2 regions of the Clostridium sp. CTA-19 genome follow, and region 1 is predicted to be linked to the other one. Evidence: riboswitches for the same ligand, from Rfam matches in the RefSeq annotation. Region 1 holds a riboswitch; the other holds the start of a gene.
The links. A riboswitch is a leader RNA that binds a small molecule or an ion and turns the genes downstream of it on or off. The one in region 1 is predicted to bind cobalamin.

Region 1 (8,043 bases):
AAGTATAATATTAATTAATATGATGAGTTTTTCATATGTAAAAGAGAAAGTATATTCTTTTATGATGTAGGTTATGTAAATATAATTTGAAAAAGTATATATAAAGTATTTAGATATACATACTTTAAAAAAATAATTAAGGGGGACATTCTTATGGATAAATTTGTAAAAAGAGGCAATTTAGTTTATATAAGAAAGCCTGACTTTGAAGAAATTGATTATATAAAAAAGCTTTGGAGCGATGAAGATACAATGAGAGATGTGGGAGGCGCAATTCATTATAGTGAATATAAATGGGAGAATTGGTACAAAAGAATGGTTGACCCTGGAAACGGAAAGAATTTTTATTGTTTAATATATAATATGGAAAACACACCTATTGGGGAAGTGAGTTTTCATGGATATGATAGAAATACTAAAACTGCTGATTTAAATGTTAAAGTTGAAAATAAATATAGAGGGAATAATTATGGCAATGAGGCAGTTATGCTATTATTAGAATATTATTTTAATAGTTATGGTGGGGAAGTTATTTTTGACACCGTTGCTAATGAAAATGGAATAGAAGCTCTTAAAACATGGAAATTTGAAGTGCTTGAAGAAAAGGGAAAAGAAGTATTATTTAGAATGACAAAAGAAAATTTTAATAAAATGGTGGAGCAATAAAGTAGTAGCTATTATAATAAAGAGGTAATAAACTAAAGAAAGTGAGGTGTTTTGTTTAGTAAATGTAGTTTTATAGTTATAACTAGGGTGCTAAACAAAATGTTTATGAAGTTATTTTTTATATCTGATATTCATGGATCTCTTAAATATTGTAAATTAGCAATTGATGCTTTTATAAAAGAAAATGCTGATTATATAATAATATTAGGAGATGTTTTATACCACGGACCAAGAAATCCATTGCCAGAGGAATACAATCCTAAAGAAGTTGCAAAGCTACTTAATAATTATAGCAATAGAATAATAAGTGTAAGAGGAAATTGTGATGCAGATGTGGATCAAATGTTGCTTAAATATCCCTGTATGATGGATTATAGCACCATTTTATATGATAATAAAAGATTTTTCTTAACCCATGGACATATTTATGATGAAGAAAAACATCCTAATATATGTAATGGTGATGTGTTAGTATATGGACATACCCATGTACCAGTAGCAAAGAAAGAAGATGGTATATATATATTGAATCCAGGTTCAGTAGCATATCCGAAAAAAGATAGTCCTAATAGTTATGGGATTTTAGATAAGGGTATTTTTTATATAAAAAAATTAAATGGAGATATAATAAAAGAACTAAAAATTATATAAATAATTATAATGATAAAGTTGTTTTTAAATGGATTACTTTCTTTTTAAAAACAACTTTTTAAATTGAATTATTTAATTAAATTATAACTTATTTGTAAACTGTATAAAGATTTACTCTATAATATATTTTCAAATTAAAGTTGAGTTTTAATATTATACAACTTTTTTATATTAGAATTTTAAATGCATAAACTAAGAAGTTAATTTTATAGATTATATTTAAAATTGCTAATAATTTCATTGTTGATATATTGAATCTTGATATATTTCTAAAATTAATGAAATATACCAAAGTTCATTAATTTTTGATAAAACTTGACATAGAGTTTGTTTAATTTTATAATCATAATTGAAATAAGTCGAAAATAACTGATAAAAAATTTACAAGTAATTTAATTTAAAAAGAATATAGAACAAGTTAGGTGCTTAGAATAAGTGAAAAGGGAATGTGGTTAAATTCCACAGCAGCCCCCGCTACTGTAATTGATGACAACTCTTTAAAATTGCCACTTTTTTAAAAATAAGAGGGGAAGGCAAAGAGAAGGATGATTCATGAGCCAGGAGACCTGCCTAATTTTAAAAAGCTTTCGGAGGGAAAGGACTATTTATTTTGTTTAAATTTCAAATAGTTTATTTACAACAAATAGATGCACCCTTTCAGGTGCATCTATTTTTATTTTGTGATTTTTAAGAAAATTCAATATGAAATTTAAATTATAAATTATAGTTTTTTCAATTAATTGAAACTATATATTATATTTTGATTTTAGAAATAATTGTAGTTGGAAAGGGTGTTTTTAAGATGGCAAAAATAATGGTACAAGGAACAGCGTCTTCTGTTGGAAAAAGTATTTTAGTTACGGCACTTTGTAGGATATTTACTCAAGATGGGTATAAGGTGTGTCCTTACAAGGCACAGAATATGTCTTTAAACTCGTACATAACATTAGATGGAAAGGAAATGGGGAGAGCGCAAGTACTTCAAGCGTATGCATCAGGATTAGAACCAGAAGCATATATGAATCCTATTTTGTTAAAACCAACTAGTGATCAAAAGTGTCAAATAATTGTTAATGGTGAAGTTTATGGAAATAGCTCTGCTATGGAATATCATAATCTTAAATTAAAATTTAGAGATATGTTAAAAAATCAATTTGATGAATTAGAAAAAAAGTTTGACATAATTGTTATGGAAGGTGCAGGAAGTCCAGCAGAGATTAACTTAAGAGACAGAGATATAGTTAATATGGGAATGGCAGAACTTGTAGATGCTCCTGTAATCTTAGTTGGAGATATTGATAAAGGTGGAGTATTTGCATCTTTAGTGGGAACATTAATGCTTTTAGAAGATAATGAGAAAGAAAGAGTTAAAGGAACTGTAATTAATAAATTTAGAGGTGACGTAGATATATTAAAACCAGGAATAGATATGCTTGAAGATATATCTAAAAAACAATGCTTGGGGGTTGTTCCACATTTTACATTAGCTTTAGAAGATGAAGATGGTGCAGTAGAATTAAATAAAAATATTACAGATAAAATAGATATAGCAGTTATAAAACTTCCAAGAGTATCTAATTTTACTGATTTAGATGCACTTAAAATTGAAGAAGATGTTTCCGTTAGATATATAACATCTTTAGAAGAATTTAAAAATCCTGATTTGTTAATTATACCAGGTACAAAAAATACCATAGAGGACTTAAATGTTCTAAAAACAAGTGGATTATTTGACAAAATAAAAGAATATAGTAAAAAAGGAAATGTTATAGGTATATGTGGTGGATACCAAATGCTAGGCAAAAAAATAAAAGATCCATATAAAGTTGAAAGTAATAATTTAGAAACAGAAGGGTTAGGTCTTTTAGATATTGAAACAGTTTTTGAAAATAAAAAAGTAACTACTAGGGTAGAAGGAACTGTAATCAATAAAGATTTATTTAATACAACAAAAGAAGATATAAATGTTTATGGATATGAAATTCATATGGGAGTATCAGAATTAGGCGAAAATGCAGATCCATTATTTAGAATAACAAAAGAAAATGGTGAAAAATGTGATCATATTGATGGCGTTATTAATAAAGAAAGAACTGTAATAGGAACTTATCTTCATGGAGTATTTGATAATATAGATTTTAGAGAAGTTATAATTAATGAATTAAGAAGTAAAAAAGGCATAGAATGCAAAAAAGCACAACCATATGAAAATCTTAGAGAAAAAGAGCTTGATAGACTAGCTGATTTAGTAAGAAGTTCTTTAGATATGGATAAAGTATACGAAATAGTTGGTTTAAAAAAATAGGAACTGATTACTCATTTTAAACTGTTCTTAAAGAATATGATATTTAAACGTATTCTTAAATTAAAATAATCAGTGCTTAGGAATTAAGAATTAAGAAATTATTACTTGTATGTTATGAATTTTAAATATATAAATAGATATTACACAAAACATTTAGAATCATCAAAAAATGAGTTGTAAGGGTTAATCTTAATTCTTAATTAACCTAAGAAAATTATATAGAATTATTTTTCTAGGGAGGTGAAAATATGTTTAATTTTGATTTGAAACAAAATATTATATATATATTTATAGCTATAATTATAGATTTTATATTAGGAGATCCAAATTGGATTCCACACCCAATAATTTATATAGGAAAACTTATAAATATTATTGAAAAAAAACTTAGAAGTAAATTTGAAAATAATTATAAATTAAAAAGAGCAGGAGCATTAATGGTAGTTATAGTTTGTATGTTGACTTACTGTATACCATATATATTATTAAGATTTGCACTTATAAATAAAGTTATTTTTCACATATTAAATGTAATAATAATTTGGACGACTATTGCAGCTAAAAGTTTAGATAATGCAGCAATGGAAGTATATAATTCATTAAAAAAAGAGGACATAGAAGATGCAAGAGTAAAACTTTCTTACATAGTTGGTAGAGATACAAAGGAACTAGCAGCCCATGAGATAATAAGAGCAGATGTAGAAACTGTTGCTGAAAATGCATCTGATGGAATAATAGCACCTATATTTTATGCGCTTATTGGAGGGGCACCGCTTGCAATGATGTATAAAGGTGTAAACACAATGGACTCTATGGTAGGATATTTAAATGAAAAATATAAAAATATAGGATTTTTTCCTGCTAATGTAGATGATATATTTAATTATATTCCGGCTAGAATAACAGGGGTTCTTATGTGTTTATCTGCTTTTGTAGTAAATGGAAGTATAACAGAAAGTTTCAAAATAATGATAAGAGATAGAAAAAATCATAAAAGTCCCAACTGTGCATATCCAGAAGCTGCTACAGCAGGAGCTTTAAAAGTTCAATTAGGTGGAACAAATGTGTATTTCGGACAAGTCACTTATAAACCAACCATCGGTGATGATATAACAAAGTTAGATTATAAACATATAAAAAAGTCAGTTAAACTTATGTATGCAAGTGAGATTTTATTTGTTTTAATAATGATTTTAGCTTTAATAATATATAGAAGTTTAATTTAATAAACTAATGATAAATTGACAAAGGTGAGGTGTTACTTTTGAAACATGGAGGAGACATATATAGTGATGGAATATTAAAGGGGAAAAAATTAATAGATTTTAGTTCTAATATAAATCCTTTAGGGGTTCCAAATTCAATTATAAACAATATTAGTGAAGCAGTAGATATGCTTAATGTATATCCAGATATAAAATATAGAATTTTAAAAGATAACATAATAGATTATGTAAGTGAATCATATGAGTATTTTGGAATGGAAAAAAGAGAAATTAAAGTGACACATGATAATGTATTATTAGGAAATGGAGCATCAGAAATTTTAGATTTAGCTATAGGAGCTTTAAAGTCTATAACAATAATAGTTCCATCATTTGTTGAATATGAAGATAATGCAATAAAACATGGTGTAGATATAAAGTATTCATATCTAAAAGAAGACTTTACATATGATTATGAGGATATATTAGATAAGGTTAAAGGTAGTGAAGGATTAATAATAGGTAATCCGAATAATCCTAATGGATGTGTAATTGATAAAGAAAAATTTAAAACTATTTTAAATTACTGTGAATTAAATAATAAAATAATTTTAATAGATGAGGCATTTATTGAATTCACATTAAATTTAAATTTAAGTTTTGTAGATTTAATTAATAAGTATAAATGTTTAGTAATCATACGAGCTATAACAAAATTTTATGGGTTACCAGGAGTGAGGTTTGGTTTTGCATTGACTACAAATGAAAAAATCATAAATTATTTTAACCTTATGCAAAATCCATGGAATATAAACTGTTTTGCAGAAGTAGCAGTTAAATATGGCTTAAAAGATAAAAAATACATATTAGAGTCTATAGATTGGATAAAAATAGAAAGAAAATTAATGTTAGAAGAATTAGAGAAAACAAAATTTGTAAATAGGGTGTATAATACTTATGGAAACTACATATTACTTAAATTAAAAGATATAAATTGTCATAAATTTTATGAAAAATTAAAAGAAAAAGGGATAATAATTAGGAAATGTGATAATTATAAAGGCTTAAATGAAGAATTTGTGAGAGTTGCAATAAAAGATAGAAAATTAAATTTAAAGCTATTAGAAGCTATAAATAGTTTGTAAATTACAAAAAAATAAGGTGATGTTGTTGAAAGGTAATGTAGCATATTTGTCACTTAGAACAAACAGCTTAAAGGTATTAATAATAGGTGGAGGTAAGGCCGGTTTTATAAAACTGAAATCTTTTACAGAGAAGGGCGCTAGTGTAAAAGTAGTATCTAAAGAGTTTTGTAAAGATATTATAAATTACAATAGCGAAAAAAACTTTGAACTAAGCAATGAAGAGTATAATGATGAGTTAATAAATAAGGCCCATATAGTAGTTATAGCTACTGGAGATAAAGAATTAAATGACAAAATAAGGCATGATTGTGAGGAGAACTTTAAGTTTTATATAGATACTACAGAAGTTAGTAAAAGTCTTTGTACGATGCCAGTTATAGGTGAGACAGAAAATATGACTTTTGCCCTTCAAACTAAAGGAAAAAGTCCTAAAACAACTTTATTTATGAAGGATATATTAAGGGAAAAATTAATGGAGTATGACAATTATATAGAATTTACTGTAAAAATAAGAAATTCTATAAAAGATATAAACAAGAAAAAGGAAGTTATGAATTTTATAGCTTCAAAGGACTTTTTATATTTTTTCAACAAAGGATATGGAGAAGAAATTTTAAATTTATTTTATGGAGGTAATAACCTTGAAATTAGCAACAAGAAAAAGTAAATTGGCACAGGTACAAACAGAATATGTAATGGAGCTCTTAGAAAAAAAACATGGGATAAAAAGTGAAAAAGTGCTAACGGATACTTTAGGTGACAGAAGATTAGATGTAACTTTAGATAAAATAGGGGGAAAGGGTTTATTTATAAAAGAACTAGAAGTTTTGATGATTGAAAGACTTGCAGATGCAGCAGTACATAGTATGAAGGACATGCCTTATGAATTACCAGAAGGATTTGAAATAGCAGCTACACCGTGTCGTGAAGATGTTAGAGATGCTTTTGTGTCTTTAAAAGGTGTTAAATTTAAAGATTTAAAAATAGGAGCTAGAGTTGGAACTAGTAGCAAAAGAAGGGCAACTCAATTAAAAATATTAAGACCAGATATTGATATAGTGCCTATAAGGGGAAATGTTCAAACAAGAATAGAAAAAATAGAAAAAGAAAATTTGGACGGTATTATATTAGCAGCTGCAGGGCTTAAAAGATTAGGAATGGAAAATATAATAACAGATTATTTTGATCCAAATGATATGGTTCCAGCTGTAGCACAAGGAGCTTTAGCCATAGAGATAGCTAAGAATTTAGATAATAAAGAAGTATTTACTTCTTTAAATGATGAAAACGTAAGAATTTGTGTTGATGCAGAAAGAAGCTTTATGAAAGCACTAAAAGGGGATTGTCATTCAACAATAGGTGCATATGCAAAAATCTGTGATAGCAAATTGAAAGTCATAGGTGTATATGAGGTTAATGAAAAATTAGTAAAAAGAAAAGTAGAAGGTAATATAGAAGATAATATAAAACTTGGTGAAGAATTAGCAAAATTAATTTTAGAAGACAGATAGAAAGTCCTATCTTAATAATAGGAGGAGAAGCAATGAGTAAAGTATATTTAATTGGTGCAGGGCCTGGACATGAAGAACTTATAACATTAAGAGCTGTAAATGTTTTAAAAAATTGTAGTGCAATAATGTATGATAGACTTTGTGGGGAAAGCTTTTTGAAATATGTAAATAGTGACGCAAAGATTTATTATTGTGGAAAAGAGCCGGGATGTCACTATAAAACACAAGAAGAAATAAATGATATGATAGTGTCACTTGCTAAAAAAGGTCATACAGTAGGAAGAGTAAAAGGTGGAGATCCATATATATTTGGCCGTGGTGGAGAAGAAGCACTTAGACTTTTAGAAGAAGATATAGAATTTGAAGTAGTTCCTGGTGTGACATCACCAATATCTGTTTTAAACTATGGTGGAATTCCTGTTACTCATAGAGGCATTGCAAGAGGATTTCATATATTTACTGCTAAAAGCAAAGATAATATGGATTTAGATTTTCCTGTTATATCTAGGTTAAAAGGTACATTGATATTTATGATGGGTTTTGAAAAATTAGGTTTGATT
Region 2 (8,043 bases), on a different contig from region 1:
TGTTATAACAGGGGTAACTGTTATGATAAATGGGGTAGATGACAACGGAATTCAAATAGGTGAGTTTGGAAGTTCAGAAGGAATTTTAAATGAACAAGTTGTATTTGGTAAGGCAGGCACTCCAGACATAGATGATATAATTATTCAATTTGATGTGGTAGTAAATAAGGGGAGAGCTAGTGAAAGAGAAACAATTTTAGAAATACATAAATGTTGTGATAAAGTAATTCAAAATATAAGAGAATTGCTTAAAAATATTAATGGCAGATATTGTGATGAAAAACATGAATATTACGATAAAGTAAATAAAGAGGGCAAAAAAGTAGTTATAATAAAGCAAGTTGCAGGACAAGGGGCCATGTATGATACAGCTTTATTAGGTAATGAACCATGTAGTTCTATAGGAGCTAAATCTATAATTGATATGGGAAACATTCCAATAATATTAACACCGAATGAATATAGGGATGGAGCTTTAAGAGCAATGCACTAAAAATATATTTATGTTTAAGGTGAAATTTAAAACTTATAGAAGCTATATTGTGGAGGTGATTTTAATATGGGAATAGGGCCGTCTACAAAGGAAACAACAAAGCATCATTTTAAGGATCCTTTGGTGGAGTTAGTTTCGGATGATAAAGATATAGATTTGTTAGGAATTATGATAGTAGGAACACCTCAAAGTAACAAAGATAAATTTTTTGTTGGAAAGAGGGCTGCAACTTGGGCAGAAGCTATGAGGGCAGATGGTGTTATTTTATCCTTAGATGGGTGGGGAAATAGCCATGTAGACTTTGCCAATACTGTTGAAGAAATAGGTAAAAGAGGAATTCCGGTTGTTGGGTTAAGTTTTGTAGGGACACAAGCTCAATTTGTGGTTAAAAATAAATATATGGATACAATAGTTGATTTCAATAAAAATAAGCAGGGTATAGAAACAGAAGTTGTAGGTGAGAACACAGTTACAACTTTAGATGCTAAGAAAGCATTAGCATTTTTAAAATTGAAAATGAGAAAAATGGAGGAATAAAAATGAAAGTAGTAAAATCTATTCAAGCTATAGATTCACATACAATGGGGGAACCAACAAGAATAGTAGTAGGAGGAGTACCACAAATACCAGGAAAAACTATGCCGGAAAAAAAATCTTATTTAGAAGAACATATGGATAGTTTAAGAACAGCTATAATGTTAGAACCAAGAGGTCATAAAGATATGTTTGGATCAATAATAACTCAGCCAACTAAAGAAGAAGCTGATTTAGGCATTATATTTATGGATGGTGGTGGATATCTTAATATGTGTGGACATGGTTCTATTGGTGCTGCCACAGTAGCAGTTGAAACCGGTATGGTAGAAGTCAAGGAACCATATACAAATATAACATTAGAAGCTCCAGCAGGATTAATAAAAGCAACTGTAAAAGTTAAAGATGGAAAAGCTATAGAAACATCTATTGAAAATGTACCAGCATTTTTATATAAAGAAAATATAAAAATAGAATTGCCGGAAATAGGAAAAATATTAGTTGATATATCCTTTGGGGGAAGTTTTTTTGTTTTAGTTAAAGCATCTGATTTAGGAATTGAGATAGATCCTAAAAATTCTGCCAAGATTACAAACATTGGTTTGCAAATTAGAGATATAGTAAACAAAACTATAAAAATAGAACATCCTACGTTAAAACATATAAAAACTGTAGATTTAGTAGAAATATATGGACCAGCAAAAAACATAAATGCTACACTTCAAAATGTTGTTGTATTTGGAGATGGACAAATAGACAGATCACCTTGCGGAACAGGGACAAGTGCAAAAATGGCAGCGCTTCATGCTAAAGGTTTATTAAAAGAGGGTGAAGAATTTATCTATGAAAGTATTTTAGGAACTATGTTTAAAGGAAGAATATTAGGAACAACAAAGGTTGATAATTTTAATGGTATAATACCAGAAATAACTGCGAGTGCATATATAACTGGATTTAATCATTTTGTTATTGATGATACAGACCCTGTTAAATTTGGATTTAAACTTTCTTAAAAAAGTAAAAGAATAAGTAAATAAAAAAAATTTTAACTATTGAAAAAATATTTTTTCGTGGTATAATTATAAATATAAAGTAAATATTGTGTAATAGGTGCTCTAAAAAGAGTTAAAAGGGAAAGTGGTTGAAATCCACTGCAGCCCCCGCTACTGTAACGCAGACGAACCAGTATCCACTGAATTATTTTGGGAAGGATGGTGTAGGATGATGCGTGAGCCAGGAGACCTGCCTAGAACTTTGTTTTATAAAACTTCGGAGGGAAGAATTTGTAACAATCTTTGAATTCGTATATTTAATTCAATTTAAATATATTATTTAATATTTGTTATATAAACCTTCGTAAAGTTTACGAAGGTTTTTTATATATTTCCAATAACTTAAATTACTTTTATTTACCTGACTTTAGTAGATAGAGGTTAAATATTAAAAAATACTCTTTATCTACTAAAGTTTTAATAAAAATTTAAGTAGACTTGATAAACTATTGAAAAATTGATAACATGTTCTTATAAAATAAAATAATAATTTGGAATTACAAAGGAAAAAGTAATGTATATAAGTTACAATTACTTAGATTATGCTATATTATATCTTTGTTTTACGAAGATATTTTTTATAAACTTTAAATTATTTCTATTTGATAAGTTTCAGTTAATTGCCATTAGAGTTTAAATTTTAGATACCTAAAAAATAATAATTGTGAAGAATTTGCTTATATTTAAAATTAGTTTAGACACATAGCTAACTGAAGTCTTATATGTAGAAAATTAACTTTTATTAAATTTACACACTTAAGCTATAGGAGAGATGTTTTATTCTCTCCTATGTTTAATTTAAAAGAAAAAAATAAAGAAAAAAATATAGGGTTTATAGGTGCCTTAATTTAAGGGTAAAAGGGAAAGTGGTTAAAATCCACTACAGCCCCCGCTACTGTAAGTAGGACAAGTTTAGAATATCCACTGGTTAAAACTGGGAAGGACTAAATGAGGATGATTACAAAGTCAGGAAACCTGCCTACAATCTTATGATAATCTTTCGGAGGGAAGGAGAAGTCAAAAATTGATTAAAATTAATATGACATATGTATATTGTTATTTGATTACATGAAAAGGGTAGCTAAAAATTATATAAATAATATAAAATTTAGTTATTCATTAGGAGATGTTGATATGAATTTAAAATATAACAATATATATTTAAAGATAATTAAAATTATTTTTGGAAGTATACTTTATGCTATAGCAATAAATATTTTTATTTCACCAAATAGACTTTTAAGTGGAGGTATAGCTGGAATTTCTCTTATACTTCAATATATTCTTGATATTCCTTCAGGATACTGGGTATTTATAATAAATTTACCGGTATTTGTTATAGGGTATAAATTTTTAAAAGATAGGGAATTTATTTTTTTGAGTATTATTGGAATGGTATCTATGTCATTAGCATTAGTTATAACAGACAAATTACTTAAAGGATTTGTTGTAAATGATGTAGTTATAGCTACATTTTTTGGAGCTATTTTAAGTGGAATTGGTATGGGCATAATATTTAGACAAGGAGCATCACAAGGTGGAACAGATATTATAGCAATAATAATAAGAAGAAATAGAGGAATTAAAATATCTTCATTATATTTCGCATTAAATGGAATAATAGTGGCTTTAGGAATTTTCATAACAAATATAGAGTTAACACTATACACAATGATGCTTATGTATGTAAAATCTAAAGTTATAGATAAAATAATAAATGCTTTTAATCAAAAGAAAATATTAATAATAGTAACTGAAAAAGAAAATGAAGTATCAAATGCAATTATGGACAGTTTAGGAAGAGGTACTACGTTTTTTTATGGAGAAGGCGCTTATACTGGTGTTAAAAGAAAAATTATTTATTCTGTGGTTTCAGAAAAGGAACTTAATAATGCACAAAAATTGATAGAAAGTATAGATAAAAGAGCATTAGTTTCTGTTTCAGACGCGATGGAAGTTCAGGGAAAAGGCTTTTTAAAGTCTGCTATATAATCAGTAAGCGTTTGGAAAATTATTTGAATGTTAGATAAATTTGAAATAAAATGTTAAAATAAAAGTAAATTTTAAATATTAATTATGGGATTGGAGATAATATCATGAGTGAGAATTATAAGTTTTTTCAACACAAAAATTGCGAATTTTTTCCTTGTCACAAGGTAAATAAAGAGGAAGATTTCAATTGCTTATTTTGCTACTGTCCATTATACTTTCTTGAAGATTGTGGTGGAAATAATGTAATGAGTAATGGAATAAAGGATTGTACTAATTGTATGATACCACATTCAAAAAATGGATATGATTATATATTTAATAAAATAGTATCTGTAAATAATGAGAGAGTAGATAAATTTTTAAAGGAAAAATATAAAAAATAGCAATAATCATTAATAATTTAAATAGAGTACTACAAAAAGTTATAGCCACCAATTTTATTGGTGGCTATAACTTTTTATAATTATTACTCATTAACAGGAGTAAATTGTATTTTTGCTGAATCATGGGTTAAAGGTTCAATAATAAAACCTTGAGCTCTTAATCCCTCAATAACGTTAGATAATGCATCTACAGTAGTTGTTTTAGGATTTAAATCATGCATTAATATATTTGCTTGTTTAACATATGGAGTATTATCAAGGATACTATGGATTATTACATTTTTATCTTGTTTAAAAGTAGCTGCGTCCATAGAATCTATATTCCAATCAAAAAAAGTATAACCAAGATCAGTCATATATTGTGATAATCCAGGCATAAAGTTAGCATCAGTATGACCATTTACTCTATTATTAGAACCACCAGGAAATCTAAAAATTTTAGATGGTTCTTTACCAGTTATAGATTTTAGTTTTTCATCTAAAGATTGTATATCCCCTAAAAAACTTTCATTATTAGCATAAATTTTAGTATAACTGTGAGAAGCAGTATGATTAGCTAAAGTATGTCCTCTATCAGATATTTTTTTGTATATACTTTCCATTCCCGGTTTATAGTTAACAAAGAAAGTAGCTTTTACATTATATTTATCTAAAATATCTAAAATTTTCAAAGTATGATTTGATGGCCCATCATCAAAAGTTAGATATGCGATCTTAGTATTTGATAAAACTTCATTATATTGAGATTTTTTTTCTGATACAGTTTCCTTTAAGGAAATATTTTCCTTAGCTAACTTATCTTTTTCAGCCATCTTATTTTCAATAGTTGCTGATAAAGTTTTAGTATTAGACTTTGCTAATATAGCTTTTGAATTTATAAATAAAGTAAAAATGAGAATAAATATTGTAAAAATAAGCAAAATTTTTACAAATAAAACGCTTGTCCTGTTTTTCATCAGATTACCCCCCTATAACCATTAAATATACTGTTTTATTGCTTTGATAATGAGTTAATTTTAGACTCTAAATCCTTTTTTTGTTCTAATAACTTAGAATTTTTACTTTTTAAATCGTTTATATCTACATCTAAAGAATTTATTTTAGATTTTAAGTTTGTATTTTCATCTTTATATTGATTTAATTTATAATTGCAATAAAAAATTGATATAAAAGATACAAATATTACTAAAGTAAAAATTAGAATAGAACGGTTTCGTTTTTTCTTTAATTTAGATGTATTTTTATATGAAACATTCATTTTTATGTCTCCTTTTAACTAAATATTTTTTCATAACACTACAAATTAAATTATAAACCTATATTTTACTTTTGTTTTTACAAAAATGTTACAAAAATATTTTAGAGACAAATATTTACTTTAAATGATAATTTTATTTATAGAAAAGCAGAAGAAAATCTTCCACTTTTCTAAAAAAAGTTGTTAACAACTGAATTATACAGCTATAAATTAGATTTATTAAATATCTTATTTAGATAGTAAAAAAAATATTTAATGAAAAATTATTTTAAATTTTAACAATTTATAATTTGTATAATATGAGCTCATATGAATATCTTTAAGGGTAATCTTTAGATTTTATTTCCATTATGCAATTTTAATAATTAATATCAATATTACTAATATATTAGTAATAAATACTAATTATTAAAAAATGTATACTAAAAATGCTATTTTATATTTCAAAATTTTATAAAATAGTTTAATTAGTGATTACATTTTTTAAAGCTATTACAATCAGTACATTCAGGCATAGTAGGATTAGTTTCATGAGTACCTACTTCTATTTTGTTTAATGTACAATAGTTATTGTCTTTAGCATGGTGTTCGCATTGTTCTACAGTGCATCCAATTGATTCATTTTGTTTCATTATTAATTACCTCCTCTAAATTTATTGATTAAAGAAATTTTATAATCTTTAATCATTATAGTAATATTGTGAGCAATATAAGCAATATTATGTGTATCAAAATGTGGGTAAAAATCCAAAAAAAATAATAAAAATAATACCGGATTTCATTTAAATAGCATATTTTATATAAATATATATATTAAGAACCAATGTATATTAAATTACATAATATGTAATGAGATTACAAATGTTAAAATCAATTAACAAAAGGTAGGGAATGGTTTATGGAGGATAAAATATTTAAACTTAGTGAATGTGAAGTAGGTGAGACTGTAGAAATTAAATCAGTTTTATCTACAGGATTAAGCAAACAAAGATTATTAGACCTAGGATTTGTGCCTAGTACTAAAATTTATATATTAAGAGAATCACCTTTTGGGGAGCCAGTAGCTTATCTTATAAGAGAAACATGCATAGCGCTTAGACAAGAAGAAAGTGAAAATATTTTGGTGAAGAAAAGTATTTTATAAAAATTTTATACTAATATATAATTTGAAATTCTAGTTTATTTATATAAAGGTAATAAAAATAGATTTATTTTATTAAACAATTTTTTTAGAGGTGAAAGATGGGTTTAACTTTTAATTCAACAAAAAAAGAAAATTTAAAAGACATTAAGATTGTTGAAAAAAATAAAAGCAATCAATATATAATAGCGTTAGCGGGAAATCCTAATACAGGTAAAAGTACTGTTTTTAATGAACTAACTGGATTACACCAACACACAGGAAATTGGCCAGGAAAAACAGTAGTAAATTCTCAAGGAAATTTTAATTATAAAAATAATGAGTACATTTTGGTAGATTTACCAGGAACGTATTCATTGTTAGCAACATCATCAGAAGAAGAAGTTGCTAGAGATTATATATGCTTTGGACAGGCAGATTTAAATGTTGTAGTTGTAGATGCAACTTGCTTAGAAAGAAATTTAAATTTATTAATTCAAATTTTAGAACTTAATCCTAAGGTTTTAGTTTGTTTGAATTTGATTGATGAGGCTAAAAAGAAAAATATAGAAATAAATATTGAAAAATTAAAAAAATTATTAGGAGTTCCTGTTGTTGTAACTTCTGCGAGGAATGGTGAAGGAATCAAGGATTTAAAGGAAAATTTAGAAGTATACACTAAAGAATATAAAAGAGAAAAGCCATTTAAGATAGATTACGGTGAAGATATAGAAAGAAAGGTTAATTTTATATCTAAGTTATTATATAAAAGATATAATGATATGAACTATAGATGGGTTTCATTAAGATTGTTAGATGGAGATGAAACTATTATAAAGTCTATACGCAAATATGTGGATGAAAATTTTTTATTATATGATGATGAAGATACTAAAAAAATTAAAGAAATTATAGAGGAAGCAACTTCTATTAGAGATGTAATTGCTTTAAAAATATATGAAAACTGCTCCTATATTGCAGAAGAGACAGTAAAAAAAGATGAAAATCAAATTTTAAAACAACAAAAAGTAGATGATATTCTAACATCAAAAAAATTTGGAATACCAGTAATGCTTATACTTCTGACTGTGATCTTATGGATAACAATACAGGGTGCTAATTATCCATCACAGTTATTAGCTGACATGTTTAACAATTTAGAACCACATTTATTAAACTTTTTTAAAAGTATAAATAGTCCTATTTGGCTT

Region 2: another riboswitch for cobalamin. It lies ahead of ACYUE0_RS04150 (YitT family protein); the one in region 1 lies ahead of ACYUE0_RS09385 (cobyric acid synthase).

What each region holds. Positions count from the first base shown of each region.
Region 1 is NZ_BAAABH010000014.1:31,036-39,078, forward strand. It holds gene ACYUE0_RS09375 (GNAT family N-acetyltransferase) at 154-666, shown strand; gene yfcE (phosphodiesterase) at 772-1,317, shown strand; cobalamin riboswitch at 1,721-1,905, shown strand; gene ACYUE0_RS09385 (cobyric acid synthase) at 2,120-3,622, shown strand; gene cbiB (adenosylcobinamide-phosphate synthase CbiB) at 3,871-4,848, shown strand; gene ACYUE0_RS09395 (pyridoxal phosphate-dependent aminotransferase) at 4,887-5,972, shown strand; gene ACYUE0_RS09400 (NAD(P)-dependent oxidoreductase) at 5,998-6,639, shown strand; gene hemC (hydroxymethylbilane synthase) at 6,608-7,483, shown strand; gene cobA (uroporphyrinogen-III C-methyltransferase) at 7,516-8,043, shown strand, end outside.
Region 2 is NZ_BAAABH010000005.1:33,311-41,353, reverse strand. It holds partial or broken gene prdD (proline reductase cluster protein PrdD) at 1-1,030, shown strand, start outside; gene ACYUE0_RS04155 (proline racemase) at 1,033-2,040, shown strand; cobalamin riboswitch at 2,119-2,291, shown strand; cobalamin riboswitch at 2,899-3,076, shown strand; gene ACYUE0_RS04150 (YitT family protein) at 3,214-4,071, shown strand; gene ACYUE0_RS04145 (cysteine-rich small domain-containing protein) at 4,176-4,454, shown strand; gene ACYUE0_RS04140 (polysaccharide deacetylase family protein) at 4,538-5,410, opposite strand; gene ACYUE0_RS04135 (hypothetical protein) at 5,446-5,712, opposite strand; gene ACYUE0_RS04130 (DUF1540 domain-containing protein) at 6,180-6,344, opposite strand; gene ACYUE0_RS04125 (FeoA family protein) at 6,611-6,856, shown strand; gene feoB (ferrous iron transport protein B) at 6,955-8,043, shown strand, end outside.